Linked DNA regions of Symmachiella dynata. The main gene of each other region encodes a partner of the protein of the gene in region 2 in a complex. Links are inferred from orthologs where the notes say so. Each region holds a gene or a part of one and is shown on either strand. Other genes may lie near its edges.

Region 1 (3,048 bases), 4.5 Mb from region 2 along the record:
TCGGGAATTCCCAGACGGTCGTAGGTCTTCCGAATGTCATCAGGAACGTCATCCCAACTCCCTTCGGGACGGTCCGATGCGCGGACGTAGTAATAAATGTCCTGATAGTCCAACTGCGACAAATCGCCGCCCCATTCCGGCTGCGGCTTATTGAAGAATGTCTCCAGTGCTTGCAACCGAAAATCGAGCATCCATTCCGGCTCTTTTTTCATCTCGGAGATTTGCCGGACGATTTCCTTATCCAAGCCTTTACGGCTTTTGAAGACGTACGCCTCTTCCGAATCGTGAAATCCGTATTGGTATTCACCGATATCGGGCTTGGCTGTGGTTTGTGTGTCGAGTTCGGTCGTCATGTCGTTATCGCTCCCAGCGTGAATTGAACATCACGCGGTTTTCTAAGCCCGTTTCAAAACCCGATTGCGCTGGCTTGCGAGGCTGTTACACTCAGATTTGCAAATGCGCCAGACAGGTTTGAAGCAACTTGATATTCAGCCAGCAACTTGTTCAGTGACTTCTTCGGCAGCCGCTTCAGGATGACGTTCGCGGACACCAGCATAACCTTGATTGTGCAATTCGGCTGCCAACGATGCGTCGCCGGTTTCGACGATGCGTCCCGCTAGCATCACGTGCGTGAATTGCGGCGTATTGAATTCCAACAAACGTTCGTGGTGGGTAATGATCAACACACCCATCTCGGTACTGCCGGACAGACGAGCCACACCTTCGCTCACAACGCGAACGGCATCGCTGTCCAACCCGCTATCGGTTTCATCCAAAATCGCGAATTTGGGGTTGAGCATCGCCAGTTGCAGAATCTCCATCCGCTTCTTTTCGCCGCCGGAGAAACCGTCGTTCAAATAGCGTCGGGCGAATTCCAGATCCATGCCCAACTCTTCCATTTTGCCTTTCAGTTCCTTACGGAACTCCCGCATCGGAATCAGGTTTTCGCCTTCTTTACGATCCGGATTCCGGACGTTGGTCACCGCATGCCGCAAAAAGTCGGCCACTTTGACGCCGGGGATGGTTACCGGGTATTGGAATGCCAGAAACAGACCGAGCCGCGCCCGCTCGTTCGGATCCAAATCGACGAGGTTCACGCCGTCGATTTCTACCGTGCCTCCGGTGATTTCGTATTTGGGATGCCCCATCAATGCGAAAGCCAGTGTGCTTTTCCCTGAGCCGTTGGGGCCCATCAGAGCATGAACTTCGCCTTGGCGGATGTCGAGATTGACTCCCTTAAGAATGGGAGTGCCATCAACGCTGACCCGCAGATCTTCAATTTTCAGTAAACTGCTCATTCCGGATTCGCTAACTTGCCTTTCAGCATTTTTGGTTTCATGAGTCCCTGGTGGTTGCAACCAGGGTTCGTCGCTCGTGACTCGCGGCGTGGCGAATCAGACTTCCAGAACTTCGGGAATCGCCACTTGGCCACTGTGATGCGGCACCGGCAATTCGTCGATTGCCCCTTTGGCAATACGCTTGGCTTTGATTTTATCCTGCACCCGCATCAGGCCTTCCAACAAGGCTTCGGGACGCGGAGGGCACCCGGGGACATAGACGTCGACCGGAACAACCAAATCGACCCCCTTGACCACGTGATAACCATATTTGAAATAAGGACCGCCACCCACCGTGCAAGCGCCCATGGCGATGACGTATTTGGGGTCGGGCATTTGTTCGTAAAGTCGACGCACGCGGCTGGCCATCTTGTGGGTCACCGTGCCGGCAACAATCATCAGGTCGGCTTGACGCGGAGTTGCACGAAACGCACCCGCTCCAAACCGATCCAAGTCAAATCGGCTGGCTCCAGCGGCCATCATTTCGATGGCACAGCAAGCCAACCCAAACGTCATGGGCCAAATACTGGACTGCCGCGCCCAGTTCATCCCTTGTTCCAACGTAGTGACCACAACGTTTTCTTCAAAGCGTTCGTCGATCCAGGCCATTTGAGGTTGTCTACTTTCGAATGTCTACGGAACTAAAGTGGCTTGAACAATGCATTTGTGTCCAGCCAGGACAAGTCGGCGTCTTTGTGAACCGCCGACCGATTATGTCCACTTTAGCAACTCTGTCCTCTATCGCAATCCATGGGGACTACCGAGAATCTGCTGCGTTATTAACAGGGGGAGAAGCCACTTCTGCCGGCTCAAATTCGCAGCAGGAATGACCATCTAAAAAACATTGGGAAAGCCTGAGCGGCACACCCAAAACCTTTTCGAAAACTTCTTCTTCCATTTCGCAAATCCCGCGATCGCTATCCGCCAATTCCTGGTAGGGACAGTTATTTTCGCGGAGTACCGGTAACTCGGACGATTGATCGACTTCGACGTCATATCCGCGTTTCGCTAAGACCTCACCCAACTGCTGGAAGCGATCTCGCAACTGCGGACTGTTGACCGCATGTGCGTATTGCGAAACCATCGCATCACGGATCCGCGATTCAACCTGAGCACGGACTGCTTGGTCGGGGATACTCTGCAATTCCCGCCAAAGCACTAGTGCCAAATCGCCGTAATTGTCCCCCAACTCACGTTGTCCCGCCTGCGTGACGCGATAAACGTGATGCGGACGACCGCGCCCTTCGCGGACAAGATCACGGCCCACAAATCCCAAACCCTGTAGCCGAACCAGCCGGTGGCGCACGGCGGTTGCCGTCACCCCCAACTCTTTGCAAACCTCCTGCACGGTTCCGCAGCCGAGCCGCTGCAACCGTTCCAGAAACTCGCGATCCTGACTCTCAAGTGTTTTCTTCATAAGGATTTACAGCCGATCATTTGCGTTGCTCAGGCAGGAAATACACCCTCGCTACAACGTTATCCTATACATTTCAAGTAATATTGACAACTAAAAATGCGAAAAAGAATATCAAGGCGTCCCAATCGATGTCTTTGGCATAAGAATCTAGCGAATCGCGTCCCAAGAGTAGCCAAGGCTCAACTCCAATTATTGCGATCGAATATATTGTGAGTAACTCAGGTGAAGCTTCAATCGCTATCTCAAAATCATCCCGTCAAACCCTCGTTTTGTAACTCGACAATTGAGATTTGG
Region 2 (3,099 bases):
GCAATCGTAAAACTTTTGCAGCGCCTGGACCTTTCCGCCCAAGAAATGCGGGACTGTGTGGGCGGCATTATGGACGGCCAATGGACGGCCGCTGAGATCGCCTCGCTACTGACGGCCTTACGGATGAAGGGCGAAGCCGTAGGTGAAATCGTCGGCGCGGCTCAGGCGATGCAGGAACGTGCCGTATCGGTGACCAGCGATAAAACGGGTTTGCTGGACACATGCGGGACCGGGGGCGACAAGCTACACACCTTTAATATCAGCACCGCCACGGCGATCGTCGCTGCGGCACTGGGCATCCCGGTCGCCAAGCACGGCAATCGCAGTGTGTCCAGTTCGAGCGGTTCGGCAGACGTCTTAGAAGCTTTGGGCGTAAAAGTCGACGTTCCCGTGGCGACCGTCACACAATGCCTGGATGAAATCGGCATCGGGTTTTGCTTCGCCCCGTTGATGCACGGAGCCATGAAACATGCGGCGCCAATCCGCCGGACCTTGGGGTTTCCTACGATTTTCAATCTGCTAGGACCGCTAACCAATCCGGCTCGCGCTGAATTTCAACTGCTGGGGGCCAGTCGCAACGCGACCGCTGAGATCCTGGCAGCAGCCGTTGCCCAACTAAAACGCTCGCGGGCACTGGTGGTTTGTGGCAATAACGAATTGGACGAAGTCAGCCTGTGGGGTACTACCCTGGCCTGGGAAGTGCGTGGCGAAGAGATATCGCAGCACGAATGGACAGCCGCGTCGTTTGGCGTAGACGAATGTTCAGCGGACGACCTGCGTGTGGAATCCGCTGAGGAGAGCGCCCAGGTGATTCAGGCGATTTTTGCCGCAGAACCTGGACCGCATCGAGATGTGGTCATTGCCAACGCCGCCGCGGCATTGCTGGCTGTCGGCAAAACCGAGGATCCCCTGGAAGCCGCCACAACAGCAGCAGAGGCGATCGACTCTCGCGCTGCGGAATTGGTTTTGGCGAAACTGGTCGCCATGACCAATGCGATTTGACGTCCAAAAATTGAGTCATTTGGCGGGAATTCTAGAATTTTATGCCGAGCGCGAGCACCAAGCCACAAATAGGGCGAACAGTGCCGCCAGCCAAGCCGTTCAGCAACGGGCACGGGTATTCCCGGAAATGAGAAGCGGCGCATGTGACTTGCAGCGGGACCTTCACGTCATATAATTCAAGGTGAACGACTTTCACCTGAGTTGTGAGTCGTTAGCAGCGAGTTGGTTATCAGATTGGACAGTTGGCAACTTCCCCACAAGCCAAACGGGCGGGGAAGTGATGGTAAATCGGAGTTTGTGATGCGTGAATGGTTTCGGAATATCTGGGTGGCGGTTTCAACCGTAGTCAGCGGGATGTGGGTCACGATGCGCACGATGCGTAAAACCTACGGCCGTCGAGCCTTTACGCAAGTTTACGAATACCCCGAAGTCCCGGTTCCCGTCAAAGCGCGGTATCGCGGATTTCACCGCTTCGACCTGACAACCTGCATCGGCTGCGACAAATGCGCCGCTGCCTGTCCGGTGGATTGCATTTATATCGATAAAGTTAAAAGCCCTGTCGGCAAAGGTTTTCGGATCGAAGGTTATACGATTGACTACACCAAATGCATGTTTTGTGCATTGTGTGTCGAACCTTGTCCGGTCGATTGTATCTTCATGGGGTCGAACCACGACTTGAGCAGTTACGGCCGCGACGGTTGCGTGGTGGATTATTCCAAGTTGCCATTGGAAGTCGCATGGGGACAAACTACGCTCAATCCTACGGCTGTCGCGGAATCCAAAGTGCTCTCCGAACCAGTCTGGGTCAAAGGCGAACCAAGTCCGTTTGAACCGGCGGAATCATAGTCATTTGCGAGATACGCGTTATCACTTTCCTTTCAAAACCCACACGACGGAATCGCGACACAGAAACAACGATGGCTTTCAGGTTTTGAAGCTCATCACTAAAACCGCTGCCAAGAACGAGCATGCTTTTCGTAGGACGACCTGCATGTCCGTCACAGCAGCCTATTTCATACAATTGGCCTCACCATGGATTCCACAACATTCGATGGGAAGCTCTTCACGGTGGAAGAGGCCCGCAAAACCCTACCGTTAGTTCGCGCGATCGTCGGCGACATCGTGCGTCAGGCGAAGGACGTTCGAGAACGTCAAGATCGGTTGAAGCATCTGCATCACTCGCAGGTCAAACGGTCACAAGAGAGCGACGCCGACAATCCTTATCGTGAGGAAGTTGAGCAGATCGAACAAGAACTGCGCCGCGATGAAGAAAAGTTGCAGGAGTACGTCGACGAACTGCAGGAACTTGGCGTTGAATTCAAAGACTTCGAGCGTGGTCTCGTCGATTTTCCACACATGATGGACGGCCGGGTGGTTTACCTGTGCTGGCATCTGGGTGAGGAAGAACTCGCGTACTGGCACGAAGTGGACGCCGGATTCTCCGGACGTCACTCACTTCTAGAAGACTCGCTGACAAGCGAGAAGCCGCTGGATACGCACGACGCGAGCGAATGAAACATCCGCTCGAATTTAGCAAGCGGTAAGAAATAACGACTCAGTAAAATAACGACTCGGTAACGGTGCACCGACTCCCTGGATACGTAATAAGGCAATCGCAAGACAATGACGGATTTGGTCGGACACTTTTTGATGTTCTCGCTGGTCGGCGTGATTTTTCTTTTAGCTCCGTTGCTGATCGGCCTTTTGGTTCGTCCCAATAAGCCGACGGATGAAAAAATCTCCGTCTACGAGTGCGGCGAACCGACCATCGGCACCAGCTATATTCAGTTTGACCTAAGATTTTACGTGGTCGCATTGCTGTTTATTATCTTCGACGTCGAAGTCGCCTTCTTCTTTCCCTGGGCGATGATCTTCGGCGGCTCCATGCAGCTGGCCGATGCACAACTCGATCACCGCGCCGAACTGAGCGCCAAGCTGCTCGATCAACCCGCAACCGCCGCGACGCATGAAATTTCCCGGCAAACCGCCATGGACATCGGCTTGTTGGGCGTCGGAGACATTCTCGTCTTCTTCTCCGTGCTGCTTGTCGGTTTTGCCTACGTCTGGAAACGGGGTGACTTGGATTGGGTCCGGGCC

The links.
Region 1: the proteins of Mal52_RS01420 (region 2) and Mal52_RS18585 are in contact, whole or in part, in a crystal structure (PDB 6I1P), measured with the Thermus thermophilus proteins. The link is inferred for Symmachiella dynata from one-to-one orthologs. Residues at the interface, in WP_096411123.1 of Thermus thermophilus: Val22, Thr23, Val24, Pro25, Tyr26, Pro27, Val31, Ala32, Leu33, Phe37, Pro64, Ala65, Asn94, Met95, Leu96, Arg97, Cys98, Ile99, Phe100, Phe119, Glu120, Met121, Ala122, Asp123, Tyr124, Glu125, Tyr126, Asp128, Leu129, Lys144; in WP_096411117.1 of Thermus thermophilus: Ala56, Arg57, Asn58, Asp59, Arg62, Phe63, Ala110, Ser113, Ser114, Gly115, Gly116, Met117, Asn119, Gln125, Asn126, Asp134, Val135, Tyr136, Val137, Pro138, Gly139, Cys140, Arg143, Glu145, Ala146, Ile148, Tyr149, Ala150, Met152, Gln153.

The regions. Positions count from the first base shown.
Region 1 is NZ_CP036276.1:4,903,582-4,906,629, forward strand. Bases 171-2,895 are described here. They hold Mal52_RS18585 (NADH-quinone oxidoreductase subunit B), read right to left. Parts: upstream 1,947-2,895; coding sequence 1,395-1,946; downstream 171-1,394. Other genes in these bases: sufB (Fe-S cluster assembly protein SufB), read right to left, coding at 171-353; sufC (Fe-S cluster assembly ATPase SufC), read right to left, coding at 489-1,298; Mal52_RS18590 (helix-turn-helix transcriptional regulator), read right to left, coding at 2,095-2,754. In the rest of the region: more of sufB, read right to left, coding at 1-170. UniProt on the Escherichia coli protein: NDH-1 shuttles electrons from NADH, via FMN and iron-sulfur (Fe-S) centers, to quinones in the respiratory chain. The immediate electron acceptor for the enzyme in this species is ubiquinone.
Region 2 is NZ_CP036276.1:383,551-386,649, reverse strand. Bases 300-3,075 are described here. They hold Mal52_RS01420 (NuoI/complex I 23 kDa subunit family protein), read left to right. Parts: upstream 300-1,302; coding sequence 1,303-1,848; downstream 1,849-3,075. Other genes in these bases: Mal52_RS01410 (NADH-quinone oxidoreductase subunit A), read left to right, coding at 2,626-3,075; Mal52_RS01415 (DUF2203 domain-containing protein), read left to right, coding at 2,035-2,517; trpD (anthranilate phosphoribosyltransferase), read left to right, coding at 300-1,002. Also shown: more of trpD, read left to right, coding at 1-299; more of Mal52_RS01410, read left to right, coding at 3,076-3,099. UniProt on the Escherichia coli protein: NDH-1 shuttles electrons from NADH, via FMN and iron-sulfur (Fe-S) centers, to quinones in the respiratory chain. The immediate electron acceptor for the enzyme in this species is believed to be ubiquinone.